DNA from 2 places in the Streptomyces sp. NPDC004435 genome. Region 2 is predicted to be linked to the other one. Evidence: riboswitches for the same ligand, from Rfam matches in the RefSeq annotation. Region 2 holds a riboswitch; the other holds the start of a gene.
What was found. Region 2 has a riboswitch for glycine ahead of gcvP (aminomethyl-transferring glycine dehydrogenase). Riboswitches for the same ligand answer to the same signal wherever they lie in the genome.

Region 1 (7,074 bases), on a different contig from region 2:
AGCCGACCTCGCCCTGGCAGCCGACCTCGGCGCCGGAGATCGAGGCGTTCTCCTTGAAGAGCATGCCGACCGCGCCGGCCGCGAGGAGGAAGCGGACGATGCCGTCCTCGTCGGCGCCGGGGACGAAGTTCATGTAGTAGTGCAGGACGGCGGGGATGATGCCGGCCGCGCCGTTCGTCGGGGCGGTGACCACCCGGCCGCCCGCCGCGTTCTCCTCGTTCACCGCCATCGCGTAGAGGGTGATCCACTCCATCGCGTGCATGGCCGGGTCGCCCTCGGAGCGCAGCTTGCGGGCCAGGGTCGAGGCGCGGCGGCGGACCTTCAGACCGCCCGGCAGGATGCCCTCGCGGGCCATGCCGCGCGACACGCAGGCCTGCATGACCCGCCAGATCTCCAGCAGGCCGGCGCGGATCTCGTCCTCGGTGCGCCACGCCTTCTCGTTCTCCAGCATCAGGGAGGAGATCGACAGGCCGGTCTCCTTGGCGAGGCGGAGCAGCTCGTCGCCGGTGCGGAAGGGGTACTTCAGGACGGTGTCGTCCGGGATGATCGGGTTCTCGCCCGCCACCGCGTCCTCGTCGACCACGAAGCCGCCGCCGACGGAGTAGTACGTCTTCTCCAGGACGAGCGCGCCCTCGGCGTCGTAGGCGAAGACCGTCATGCCGTTGGCGTGGTACGGGAGCGCCTTGCGCCGGTGCAGCACCAGATCGGCGTCGAAGTCGAAGGGGATGTCGTGGGCGCCGAGCAGGTTGATCCGGCCGCTCGCCTTGATCCGCTCGAACTCGGCGTCGGCGTTCTCCACGTCGACCGTGCGGGGCGAGTTCCCCTCCAGGCCGAGCAGGACCGCCTTCGGGGTGCCGTGGCCGTGACCGGTGGCGCCGAGCGAGCCGTACAGCTCCGCCCGGACCTTCGCGGTCCCAGCGAGCAGCCCCTCGTTCTTCAGCCGGCGGGCGAACATCCGGGCCGCGCGCATGGGGCCCACCGTGTGGGAGCTCGACGGACCGATGCCGATCGAGAACAGGTCGAAGACCGAGATGGCCACGGGAGGACTCCTTGTGGGGGCTAGACGCCGTTGTCTGCCGGGGTGGAGCAGAAAAGCGTGAAGAGGTGACGACATGGGGCGGGGCACCGCGCCGCACTGTCCAGTGTGCGCGGTGCCCCGGAGCTTTCGAACGAACGAACCCAGGAACGAAAGCGTACGAAATTACTTCAGGCCGGGGTACAGCGGGTGCTTGTCGGCCAGAGCGGTCACACGGGCCTTCAGGGCCTCGGCCTTGTCCGCGTCGAAGCCCGGCTTCAGCGTCTCGGCGATGATGTCGGCGACCTCGGTGAAGTCCTCGGAGGTGAAGCCGCGGGTGGCGAGGGCCGGCGTGCCGATGCGCAGACCGGAGGTGACCATCGGCGGGCGCGGGTCGTTCGGAACGGCGTTCCGGTTGACCGTGATGCCGACCTCGTGAAGCCGGTCCTCGGCCTGCTGGCCGTCGAGCTCGGAGTCGCGCAGGTCCACCAGGACCAGGTGCACGTCCGTGCCGCCGGAGGCGACCGCGACACCGTGCGCGGCGACGTCGTCCCGGACCAGGCGCTCGGCCAGGATGCGGGCGCCGTCCACGGTGCGCTGCTGGCGCTCCTTGAACTCCTCCGAGGCCGCGACCTTGAAGGAGACGGCCTTGGCCGCGATCACGTGCTCCAGCGGACCGCCCTGGAAGCCGGGGAAGACCGCGGAGTTCAGCTTCTTCGCGAACTCCTTGCCCCGGGCGAGGATGATGCCGCCGCGCGGGCCGCCGAGCGTCTTGTGCGTGGTGGAGGTCACCACGTCCGCGTACGGGACCGGGTTCGGGTGCAGACCGGCCGCGACCAGGCCCGCGAAGTGGGCCATGTCGACCCACAGGTACGCCTCGACCTCGTCGGCGATCCGGCGGAACTCCGCGAAGTCCAGCTGACGCGGGTACGCCGACCAGCCGGCGATGATGACCTTCGGGCGGTGCTCCTTGGCCAGGCGCTCGACCTCGGCCATGTCGACCAGACCGGCCTCGTCCACGTGGTACGCGACCACCTCGAACTGCTTGCCCGAGAAGTTCAGGCGCATGCCGTGGGTGAGGTGGCCGCCGTGGGCCAGGTCCAGACCGAGGATCGTGTCGCCCGGCTGGGCGATCGCGAAGAGGGCGGCCTGGTTCGCGGAGGCGCCGGAGTGCGGCTGCACGTTGGCGTACTCGGCGCCGAACAGCTCCTTCACCCGGTCGATCGCGATCTGCTCGGCCACGTCGACGTGCTCGCAGCCACCGTAGTAGCGGCGGCCCGGGTAACCCTCGGCGTACTTGTTGGTGAGGACGGAGCCCTGGGCCTCCATGACCGCGACCGGAGCGAAGTTCTCCGAGGCGATCATCTCGAGGGTGGACTGCTGACGGCCGAGCTCGGCGTCGACGGCGGCGGCGACGTCGGGGTCCAGCTCGTGGAGGGGAGTGTTCAGAAGCGACATGAAGCGATCCCTAGGGGTCTCGGTCAGCCTGCGGTGAAAGCGGTGTACTCGTCGGCGGTGAGCAGCTCGTCCGGCTCACCCGAGATGCGCACCTTGAACAGCCAGCCGCCCTCGAAGGGGGCGGAGTTCACCAGCGAGGGGTCGTCGACGACGTCCTGGTTGGCCTCGACGATCTCGCCCGTCACCGGGGCGTAGAGGTCGCTGACGGACTTGGTCGACTCCAGCTCGCCACAGGACTCGCCCGCGGTCACGGTCGCGCCGACCTCGGGGAGCTGCACGTACACGACGTCACCGAGCGCGTTGGCCGCGTGCTCCGTGATGCCGACCGTGGCGACGCCGTCCTCGACGGCCGACAGCCACTCGTGCTCCTTGCTGTAGCGAAGCTGCTGGGGGTTGCTCATGACCTGATTCTCCTGGATCGGGGGAGTGCGGATGTACGGCGGTCTTGCGGGGTGAGACGTGGCCCGGGACGAATGCGTCACGTCCGGAGCGGTCCCCGGACGGGCGCCCGCCTACTTCTGGCGCTTGTAGAACGGCAGCGCCACGACCTTGTACGGCTCGTGGGTGCCGCGGATGTCCACCCCTACACCCTCGGTGCCGGGGGCGGCGTGCGCCGCGTCGACGTACGCCATCGCGATCGGCTCGCCGAGCGTCGGGGAGGGGGCGCCGGAGGTGATCTCGCCGACGACCTCGCCGCCGGCGACGACGGACATGCCGGCGCGCGGGACGCGGCGGCCCTCGGCGATCAGGCCGACCAGCTTGCGCGGCGGGGCGGTCTCGGCGCGCTCGGCGGCGGCCTCCAGCGCCTTGCGGCCGACGAAGTCGCCCGGCTTCTCGAACTTCACGACGCGGCCGAGACCGGCGTCGAAGGGGGTCAGGGAGGTGGTCAGCTCGTGCCCGTACAGCGGCATGCCCGCCTCCAGGCGCAGCGTGTCGCGGCAGGAGAGGCCGCACGGGATCAGGCCGACGCCCGCGCCCGCCTCGGTCAGCGCCGTCCACACGGCCTCGGCGTGCTCGGGCTTCAGGAAGAGCTCGAAGCCGTCCTCGCCGGTGTAGCCGGTCCTGGCGATCAGCGCCGGGACGCCGGCGACCGTGCCGGGCAGGCCCGCGTAGTACTTCAGGCCGTCCAGGTCGGCGTCGGTGAGCTGCTTCAGGATGCCGGGGGACTCCGGGCCCTGCACGGCGAGCAGGGCGTACGCGTCGCGGTCGTCGCGGACCTCGGCGTCGAAGCCGCCGGAGCGGGCCACCAGGGCGTCCAGGACGGTCTGGGCGTTGGAGGCGTTGGCGACGACCATGTACTCGGTCTCGCCGAGGCGGTAGACGATCAGGTCGTCGAGGATGCCGCCGTCCTCCTGGCAGATCATCGTGTAGCGGGCGCGGCCGTTGCCCACCGTGGAGATGTTGCCGACCAGGGCGAAGTCGAGCAGGTCGACCGCCTGCGGGCCGGTGACGGTGATCTCGCCCATGTGGGAGAGGTCGAAGAGGCCGGCCCTGGTGCGGACGGCGTTGTGCTCGTCGCGCTCGCTGCCGTACCGGAGCGGCATGTCCCAGCCGGCGAAGTCGGTCATGGTCGCGCCCAGCGAACGATGCAGGGCATCGAGGGCGGTCAGACGGGGGGTGGTGCTCATGATGGACGTGGCTCCCGGGTCCCGAAGGCGGAAAACATGACAGGCAAGGACGTTCCTCCCCATCTGTCATGGAACCTGAGAGGTTCACCGGGGGCATCCCCGGCTTGCACCTTGGGTGGGGACACGACAGGTGTCCCGCTTTTCAGATCTGCCTCATCCACGCGGTACGGGGCCTGAGAGATTCAAGGGAGGGTCTTGCTCCTTCGGCGCCCGGACGGCCGAGGCCGGTCCGGAACTCTCCCGCGCGGATTCGAGCGGCCGGTATGCGGTTGTAGGGCGCAGCGCGCGCCTGGCGCGCACATCATCGCACGCGGTGTCGGCGCCGCAAATCGCTTGTCTCGGATTACCGTTTCTTTACACTTCGTGGGCAAGGGTCTCCGTGAGGTCTCCCGGTACGTCCCCCGGGGACCCGACAGGGGGAGCAGCGATGAGGATCCAGCACACCGGCGTCTTCGCGACCGACGCCGCCATACCCGCTCCGCGGGCCCGCGCCAGAACCCGCGCGGGCGGGCGCGTCGTGCGCGACCTGCGCGAGCGCGGCGGGCGCGGGCCGCGCGCCCTCACCTTCGCCGCCGGTGACGTCGTGGTCGTCTCCGGGCTGCCCGGCAGCGGCAAGTCCACCCTGCTGCGGCGGGCCGCCGAGGGCCGCGGGATCGACTCACAGGACGCCCGGGAGCGCTGGGAGGCCCGGATGCCCCGCCTGCTGCCGTACGCGCTCTACCGCCCGCTGGTCCGGGTCGCGCACTACGCCGGGCTGTACCGGGCGCTGCGCTCCGGCGCCGGCGTCGTCGTCCACGACTGCGGCACCCAGTCCTGGGTCCGCGGCTGGCTCGCCCGCTCCGCCGTCCGCCGCGGCCGCGCCCTGCACCTGGTCCTCCTCGACGTCGACCCGGCCACCGCCATGGACGGCCAGCGCGAGCGGGGCCGGGGCGTGTCCGCGTACGCCTTCGCCCGGCACCGCAGGGCCGTCGGCCGGCTCGTCGCCGCCGTCGAGTCCGGCCGGCTGCCCCGGGGCTGCGCCTCCGCCACCCTCCTCGACCGGGACGCCGCCGGCGCGCTGCGCCGCCTCGGCTTCCGGGAGGCCGGCTGAGGGCCGCGCGCGCCCGGGTGCGGGTTCTGGTCACAGCCGGGGCGGGGCGGCGTTAGGGTGCTGCGGGACGGCCGGGACCAGGGCCGTGCGAGGAGGGGACGGAACCACCGTGGACGTGACGTGGCCGGGCAACGAGCTGGAGGAGGCGCTGACCGCCGCGCTCGGGGAGCCCGCGGCCGGAGGCCGGCTCATCGAGGTGCTCGGCCGCAGCCCCGTCTGGGTCCCGCTGCCCAACGGCGGCGGTCCCGACAGCCCCGACCTGGACCTCGCCACCATGGAGATCGGCGGCGCCGCCTACGTCCCCGTCTACAGCTCGCAGGAGCAGTTCCTGGCCTGCGTCGGCGACCACATGTCCTTCACCGTCGCCCCCGCCCGTGACTTCGCGCGCGGCCTGCCCCCGCAGCTCGGCATCGCCGTGAACCCCGGCGGCGTCGTCGGCGTCCCGCTGCCCCCGCCGGCCGTCGCCGAGCTCTGCCGGGTCGGCCGCACCGCCCTCGACGGGCCCGCGTCCGGCGGCCGGGTCCGGCTCTTCGAGCCCGACTGGCAGGACGACCCGGTCGACTTCCTCGCCGCGGCCTCCGCCGAGTTCGAGGCCACCGGCGTCGTCGCCAGCGCCCGCCGCACCCTCGCCAGCGTCGAGGGCACCGAGCCGGCGCTCTTCATCGGCGTCCAGCTCACCGGCTGGGACGGCATCGACCGCAACGCCCCGCTGGACGCCCTCGGCCGCGCCCTCGGCCGCGTCGAGGTCGCCTGGCCGGTCAACCTCATCCTGCTGGACATGGCCGCCGACCCCGTCGGCGACTGGATGCTGGAACAGGTGCGCCCCTTCTACCTGCGCACCGCCGGATGACCCCCGGCCCTGTCTAAGCTGGACCGACCGCACGACCGAGACGACCGAACGGCCGAACCGAGCCGTACCAGACAGAGGGGCGGAACCCAGGGTGAGCGCGTCAGGCGCGACCGGACAGGTCGAGCACATGCTGCGCCAGGTGGCGCCCGGACGCTACGACGCGTACGAGGGACTGCTGCACGCCCTGGCCGACGGCGAGTTGTACATGCTGCTCTGGCAGGGCTCGGCGGGCTCGCCGGAGGCCCAGTACGGCAACATGGAGGTCGACGGGTACGGCTACGCCCCCTGCGTCACCTCGCCCGGCGAACTCGCCGCCTCCGGCTGGCACCGCTCCCACGAGCGCGTCACCGGCCGCGAGATCGCCCGCGCCCTCTACCCCGAGCGCTGGGGCGTCTGGCTGAATCCGCACGCCCCCGGCGGCGGCGTCGGCATCCCCTGGGTCGATCTGCGCCGGATCGCCACCGGCCTCGACCGGATGCCCGCCGGCCCGCTCCGGGTCTCCGAACCCTCCCTGGAGATCCCGCAGTTCTACGCCCAGCTGACCCAGAACGCGCACCGGACGCCCGCCGTCCGCTCGCTCCGCCGCGGCTGGGTGCAGCCCGCCCTCGGCACCCCGTACCTGGTCATCGGCCTGGACCTGTACGACGGTTCGGCGGCGGCGGTGGACGAGGTGCGGGCGATGATGCGCCAGTCGATCGGCGCGGTGCCCGAGGGGCTGCCCGTCTCGACGGTCGCGCTCTCCGACGCGTACGACCCGGTGGCGCTCTGGCTGAAGGCCCACGCCCGGCCCTTCTACGACCGTGAGGCCCACGGCTCCCCGTCCCAGCATGCGGGATCCCACCGTCCGGGATACGGCTACCCGCCCGCGCAGCACCGCTGACGACCGCCCCGCCCCCACGCCCCGCACTGGCCGAAATTGCTTGCCAGGGCGGGGTTTTGCGTCTACTTGGGCCCGCTCCCGCCGCCGATGTCCGGCATCGGACCGTTTTGGTGAGTGTCCGGGTCTCAGGTTGGTATCACCGCTATGCGGACT
Region 2 (7,074 bases):
CTGTTCCGGATGGCGCTCGGGCACGACGACCGGCCCGTGGTGGCCGAGCGGGACGCCAAATCGGTCTCGGTCGAGGACACCTTCGACATCGACCTGCACGACCGGCTGCGGATCCGGCTGGAGGTGGAGCGGCTGGCCGAGCGGTGCGTGGCGCGGCTGCGGGGGTCGGGGCACTCGGGGCGGACGATCGTGTTGAAGGTGCGCCGGTACGACTTCTCGACACTGACCAGGTCCGAGACCCTGCGCGGGCCGACGGACGATCCCTTGGTGGTGCGGGAGGCGGCGGAGCGACTGCTCGAACTGGTGGACACCACGGGCGGGGTGCGGCTGCTGGGGGTCGGGGTGAGCGGGCTCGCCGACTACACGCAGGAGGACTTGTTCGCCCAGGCGGAGGCCGAAGCGGGCGCAGGGGTCGGAGCGGGCGCTGAGGCGGGAGCGGAGGCTGAGGCGGGCGTCGGAGTCGGGGCCGGTGCCGGGGTTGGGGCCGGGACGGACGCGCGGGCGGGGGCCGGGCGCGGGACGGTCGGGGGAGCGGCCGCCGGGCCGGCGGGGGCCGGGGAGGCGGTGGAGGTCGTGGCCGCGCCGGGGACGGCCGCGGAGGCCGGGGGACGCCGGTGGGCGCCGGGGCACGACGTACGGCACGTGGTGCTGGGCGCGGGCTGGGTGCAGGGCAGCGGGCTCGGCCGGGTCACCGTCCGTTTCGAGGAGCCCGGCAGCACGGTCCCGGGACGGGTGCGGACCTTCGCGGTGGACGATCCGGAACTGGAGCCGTCGGATCCGCTGCCGCTGGTGCCCGGCGGGGTGACGGGCGCGGAGGGGGCCGCCCCGGTCACGCCGTCGGGCGGGTGAGGCGGGCACCGGGCGAGGTGCCCGGTGGGCGGGGGCGCCAGGCGGCGGTCCGCGTGGCGATGGGCGGCGTGGTGATGGCCGGGGCGGGCCGAGCGTGGGGGATACGAACGTACGGCCGGGGCCGGCGGCGGGTGGCCCGAGCGGCGGCCCGGCACCGGTCGGGAGGGACGCGGAGGCTGTGCGGTCCGGGGAGAGCCGGGACGGCCGGACCGGCTGGTTGACCGGCCGGCCCGGAGGCGGCCGGGCGGAACCGGAGGTCCGGTGGAAGGGGGCCGGTCCGGGATCGGGCGGGCGGAATCGGAGGCTTGCCGGAAAGGAGCCGTCCCGGAGGCGGCCCGTGCTGCGCGGAAGCCCGTCTTCCGCGCGAGCCCGGGTGGAGCAGTGGCGGTTCGGTCCCGGCCTCGGCCGGCCGGGCGGGGGTGTCAGGGGAGGATTCCGAGGCCGGGCCGGTGCTAGGAGGCGTCGTCCTGGCCGGCCAGGCGGCCGAAGTCGGGGATCGCGTCCGGCGCGGGCGGGAGCGTCAGCTCGTAGTGGCGGTAGAGCTGGAGCTCCTGCTCGGGGGAGAGGTGACGGCCCACCCCGAAGTCCGGGGCGTCCTTGATCAGGGAGCGTTCGAACGGGATGTGCAGACCGTCGTCGGCCAGCTCGCTCGGCTCCAGCGGGACGAAGGCGTCCCGGCTGAACAGGCCCGTGCGGACGGCGGCCCACTCGGGCACGCCCGTCGCGTCGTCCAGGTACACCTCGTCCACGGTTCCGATCTTGTGCCCGTTCCGGTCGTACGCCTTGCGGCCGATCAGGCTGCGCGGATCGATGTCGGTCTGCACGGTCCCTCCAACTGGTCGCAACTGCTCTACACCCCTACGAAAGTGCACATCCGAGATGTCGGCCACTTGAGCGATGGAGGCGACAACCGCGCTGGTAGGCTGGCTGTGGCTGTCGACACCGTGCGGGAGAGTCCTCCGGAGAAGGTTTCCGGGGGCGCCGAAGGAGCAAATCCTCCCCGGAATCTCTCAGGCACCCGGTACCGCGCGGGCGAGGTCACTCTGGAAAGCAGGGCGGGAGTCCGACGGCATCCGCTCTCACCGACGGTGAAAGCCGGCGTGCCCACGGGCGTGCCGGTGAAGCTCTCAGGTTGAGATGACAGAGGGGGAGGCCGTCCGGGCACCCGCGCCGTGGTGCCCCTCGCAGGTCGTGACGACCAGGAGGCCCCCGCATCATGACCGCCAACCGCACCCCGCTCTCCGAGCTCGAGCAGGGCATCCCCTTCGAGCAGCGGCACATCGGACCCGACGCCGAGGCGCGGGCCAAGATGCTCGCCCAGGTCGGCTACGGCTCGCTCGACGAGCTGACCGCCGCCGCGGTGCCGGACGTCATCAAGAACGCCGAGGCGCTCGACCTCCCCGGCGCCCGCACCGAGGCCGAGGTCCTCGCCGAGCTGCGCCGGCTCGCCGACCGCAACGAGGTCCTCGCCCCGATGATCGGCCTCGGCTACTACGGCACCTTCACCCCGCCGGTCGTCCTGCGCAACGTCATGGAGAACCCGGCCTGGTACACGGCGTACACGCCCTACCAGCCGGAGATCTCGCAGGGCCGCCTGGAGGCGCTGCTCAACTTCCAGACCATGGTCGCCGACCTGACCGGTCTGCCCACCTCCGGCGCCTCCCTCCTCGACGAGGGCACCGCGGCCGCCGAGGCCATGTCGCTCTCCCGCCGCGTCGGCAAGGTCAAGAACGGCGTCTTCCTGGTCGACGCCGACGCCCTGCCGCAGACCATCGCCGTCATCGAGACCCGCGCCGAGCCGACCGGCGTCGAGGTCGTCGTCGCCGACCTGAGCGAGGGCATCCCGGCCGAGGTCGCCGAGCGCGGCGTCTTCGGCGTCCTCATCCAGTACCCCGGGGCCTCCGGCGCCGTCCGCGACATCAAGCCGCTGATCGACGCCGCCCACGAGCTCGGCGCGATCGTGACCGTCGCCGCCGACCTGCTCGCCCTCACCCTGCTCGTCTCGCCCGGCTCGCTCGGCGCCGACATCGCCGTCGGCACCACCCAGCGCTTCGGCGTCCCGATGGGCTTCGGCGGCCCGCACGCTGGCTACATGGCCGTCCAGGACAAGCACGCCCGCTCGCTGCCCGGCCGTCTGGTCGGCGTCTCCGTCGACGCCGACGGGAACAAGGCGTACCGCCTCGCCCTCCAGACCCGCGAGCAGCACATCCGCCGCGAGAAGGCCACCAGCAACATCTGCACCGCCCAGGTGCTCCTCGCCGTCATGGCCGGCATGTACGCCGTCTACCACGGCCCCGACGGCCTGAAGCAGATCGCGCAGCGCACCCACCGGTACGCGGCGATCCTCGCCGCCGGCCTGACCGCCGGAGGCGTCGAGCTCACCCAGGGCGCGTTCTTCGACACGCTCACCGCCCGCGTGCCCGGCCGCGCCGACGCCGTCGTCGCCGCCGCCCGCGAGGCCGGGGTCAACCTGTACCGCGTGGACGCCGACCAGGTCTCCATCTCCTGCGACGAGACCACCGGCCGCGCCCAGCTCGCCGCCGTCTGGGGCGCCTTCGGCGTCGAGGCCGACGTGGAGGCCCTGGACGCCGCCACCGAGGACGGCCTCCCGGCCGGACTGCTGCGCTCCGACGCGTACCTGACCCACCCGGTCTTCCACGCGCACCGCTCCGAGACCTCGATGCTGCGCTACCTGCGCCGTCTCTCGGACCGCGACTACGCGCTCGACCGCGGCATGATCCCGCTCGGCTCCTGCACCATGAAGCTGAACGCGACCACCGAGATGGAGCCGGTGACCTGGCCCGAGTTCGGCCAGATCCACCCCTTCGCGCCGATCGACCAGGCCCAGGGCTACGTCACGCTCATCACCGAGCTGGAGGAGCGCCTGGCCGAGGTCACCGGCTACGACAAGGTCTCGATCCAGCCCAACGCCGGTTCCCAGGGCGAGCTGGCCGGTCTCCTCGCGGTCCGCGCCTACCACCGCGCCAACGGCGACGAGCAGCGCACCGTCTGTCTCATCCCGTCCTCCGCGCACGGCACCAACGCCGCCTCCGCCGTGATGGCCGGCATGAAGGTCGTCGTCGTCAAGACCGCCGAGGACGGCGAGGTCGACGTCGAGGACCTGCGCGCCAAGATCGCGCAGCACCGCGACGAGCTCTCCGTGCTGATGATCACCTACCCGTCGACGCACGGCGTCTTCGAGGAGCACGTCGCCGACATCTGCGCCGAGGTCCACGAGGCCGGCGGACAGGTGTACGTCGACGGCGCCAACCTCAACGCCCTGGTCGGCCTGGCCAAGCCGGGCCACTTCGGCGGCGACGTCTCGCACCTCAACCTGCACAAGACCTTCTGCATCCCGCACGGCGGCGGCGGCCCCGGCGTCGGCCCGGTCGGCGTCCGCGCCCACCTCGCCCCGTACCTGCCCAACCACCCGCTCCAGCCCACCGCGGGCCCGGAGACCGGTGTCGGCCCGATCTCGGCCGCCCCGTGGGGCTCCGCCGGCATCCTGCCCATCTCCTGGACCTACGTCCGCCTGATGGGCGGCGAGGGCCTCACGCGCGCCACCCAGGTCGCCGTCCTGGCGGCGAACTACATCGCCAAGCGCCTGGAGCCGCACTACCCGGTCCTCTACACCGGCCCGGCCGGGCTCGTCGCCCACGAGTGCATCGTGGACCTGCGCCCGCTCACCAAGGCCACCGGCGTCTCCGTCGACGACATCGCCAAGCGCCTGATCGACTACGGCTTCCACGCCCCGACCATGTCCTTCCCGGTCGCCGGCACGCTGATGATCGAGCCGACCGAGTCCGAGGACCTGGCCGAGCTGGACCGTTTCTGCGACACGATGATCGCGATCCGCGCCGAGATCGAGAAGGTCGCCTCCGGCGAGTGGCCCGCCGAGGACAACCCGCTCGCCAACGCCCCGCACACCGCGGCCGCGCTCGGCGGCGAGTGGAGCCACGCCTACGACCGTGACGTGGCGGTCTTCCCCGCCGGCGTCTCGGCCGCCGACAAGTACTGGCCGCCGGTCCGCCGCATCGACGGCGCCTTCGGCGACCGGAACCTGGTCTGCTCCTGCCCGCCGCTGGACGAGTACGACAACTGACCGCAGGCATGACCGAGGGCCGGACCGGAGGAGACTCCGGGCCGGCCCTCGGCCGTGCCCGAGCGGCGATCAGGCCGCCGTCGTCACCCGGCCCGTCGTCAGCGGCCGGTGCGGAGCGATGATCTGCCCGTCCGGCAGCAGTTCGCCGGTGTCCTCGAAGAGCAGGACACCGTTGCACAGCAGGCTCCAGCCCTGCTCCGGGTGGCACGCCACAGGGTGGGCGGCCTCACGGTCGGCGGAGTCGGCGGTGGGACAGGCAGGCTGGTGCTGGCACATGGGTGGGTTCTTTCGCTGCGTCGTGGTGGATGTCCTGCGGCTCTTCGCGCTCATGGCCGCCCCCGTCGGTCGGTTCGGTTCCGGTCCCCAGTCTTGCCGCACGGACGCTCTTCCGCAGGTATTTCGCGTCAGCTCGTCCTCTCCTGGGAAGACGCATCACCCGCAGGGGCGGTTCAGGGCAACACCCCAGCTCTTTCGGGTGGTTAGAGATGGCCCGACCGGGCTAGTCCGGATGGGAGGGGTGTTCGGCGAGGGCGTTCGGGCGCGGTTTCCGGACAGCAGTGCGCCCCGTGACCCGGGCAGGTCACGGGGCGGTGCGCGCGGTGCGGATCAGGCGGGCGCCGCGGAGCCGAGCAGCGGCGGCGGCGCGAGACGCGTACTGAGCACGGGCAGCAGATCGGCCACCCGATAGGGGCGGTTGGCGGCGATCCCGGGCGGGGCCGGGGCGAGCGGCACGAGGACGTCGGCGGACTCCGCCGCCGGTTCGGTGTCGTCCGGGTCCGGCTCGGCGTGCAGCCACAGCGTCAGCATGTACAGCTCCGGGACCGAGAGCAGCCGCGGCTGGTACGTGCCCGGCAGCGCCTCGGCCTGGACCAGGGCCCGCTCCGTGGCGGCGACGTACGGCCCCTCGAAGAAGTGCGAGAAGGACCAGCCGTCCGGGGTGAGCATGGTGTCCGCGGCGGCGACCGCCCGGTCCCCGCTCCTGATCAGGAAGCGCCAGCCGACGAGCCGGGTGCCGGGCGCCTGCCCCGGTGCCTCGGAGATCCTCAGCACATGGACGGGCAGCGGGAGTTCGGGGCACAGCGGGCCCGGCGCGGCACGCAGGGCCGGCGTGCGGGCCTCGCGTACGGCGGTGGGCGAGCCGAGTGCCGCGAGGACGCTGCGGAGGGCGGGCGCGGGGGCCGGGGAGGGTCGGAGCATCGTGTGGGTCGCCTCTCGCTCAGGAGACACGGGGATACGGGAACGCACGGCCAAGGGACTGGTACGACGGCGCTGTCGGCGGCGGGGGCGGAGCGGGGGGCCATGGGTCATGGCCGTCGCCGGCGCTCTGCCTCGTCCGCGGAGTTTATACGACACGTGTTCACAGAGTGTTTCCGCTAGACGCCGCCGATATTCCTGGCAAGGCGTCATCAGGTCGTATGCGGTGGGCCGCGGAGTCGAATCGGAGCGAAGACAGGATCTCCGTCCTCGCATTCCCCGGCAAGCCGGACGTCAGAATTCCGAAAGTCTAGCCGCCCGCACCGGCAGGGCAATATGACAGTGGTATATGTCGTCAGCCGGTCCGATCGCGGAGGGCCGTGCGCGCGGCGGCAGGTTCGTACCAGACTATCCGCGGAGCGGCCGGAAACGCAGGCGTTGTCGATCAGTGGCGTGGGCATCATCGTCCGTACGCGCGGCCCGCCCGGGCCGCCACGCGGGAGGGACGCCTCGATGGGGGAGAAGGTCGCGACGGACGGGTTCGGCCCGGCCGACCGACAGCGCTACCGGCGCAAGCTCCAGCAGTGTCTGGCGGGGCTCGCCCGGCTCCTCGCGGAGCAGCGGTTCGACCGTCCGCGGAACCTCATGGGCGTCGAGATCGAACTCAATCTCACAGGTTCCGACGGACTCCCCCGGATGTTGAACGAAGCCGTCCTGGAAAAGATCGCGAGCGCCGATTTCCAGACGGAACTCGGAATGTTCAACCTGGAAGTCAACATCGCTCCGCGGCGGCTCGGGGGCCATGTTTTCGACCGGCTCGCGGAAGAGCTGAGAACCGGCCTGGGATATGCCGACCGCAAGGCCGCCGAAGTCGACGCCGGGGTCGTCATGATCGGCATACTGCCGACCCTGTCGCAGCGCGAGCTCGT

Region 1: it holds a riboswitch for glycine, as region 2 does, so the genes downstream of both, gcvT (glycine cleavage system aminomethyltransferase GcvT) here and gcvP (aminomethyl-transferring glycine dehydrogenase) in region 2, are expected to answer to the same signal.

The regions. Positions count from the first base shown of each region.
Region 1 covers NZ_JBIAMB010000007.1:256,810-263,883, reverse strand. The annotation lists gene ACFYT9_RS15185 (L-serine ammonia-lyase) at 1-1,039, opposite strand, end outside; gene glyA (serine hydroxymethyltransferase) at 1,202-2,473, opposite strand; gene gcvH (glycine cleavage system protein GcvH) at 2,497-2,874, opposite strand; gene gcvT (glycine cleavage system aminomethyltransferase GcvT) at 2,986-4,101, opposite strand; glycine riboswitch at 4,254-4,354, opposite strand; gene ACFYT9_RS15165 (AAA family ATPase) at 4,529-5,191, shown strand; gene ACFYT9_RS15160 (enhanced serine sensitivity protein SseB) at 5,301-6,041, shown strand; gene ACFYT9_RS15155 (enhanced serine sensitivity protein SseB C-terminal domain-containing protein) at 6,133-6,921, shown strand.
Region 2 covers NZ_JBIAMB010000010.1:9,733-16,806, forward strand. The annotation lists gene ACFYT9_RS19275 (DNA polymerase IV) at 1-849, shown strand, start outside; gene ACFYT9_RS19280 (PRC-barrel domain-containing protein) at 1,302-1,673, opposite strand; glycine riboswitch at 1,787-1,886, shown strand; gene gcvP (aminomethyl-transferring glycine dehydrogenase) at 2,066-4,951, shown strand; gene ACFYT9_RS19290 (DUF5999 family protein) at 5,021-5,227, opposite strand; gene ACFYT9_RS19295 (hypothetical protein) at 5,558-6,148, opposite strand; gene ACFYT9_RS19300 (glutamate-cysteine ligase family protein) at 6,659-7,074, shown strand, end outside.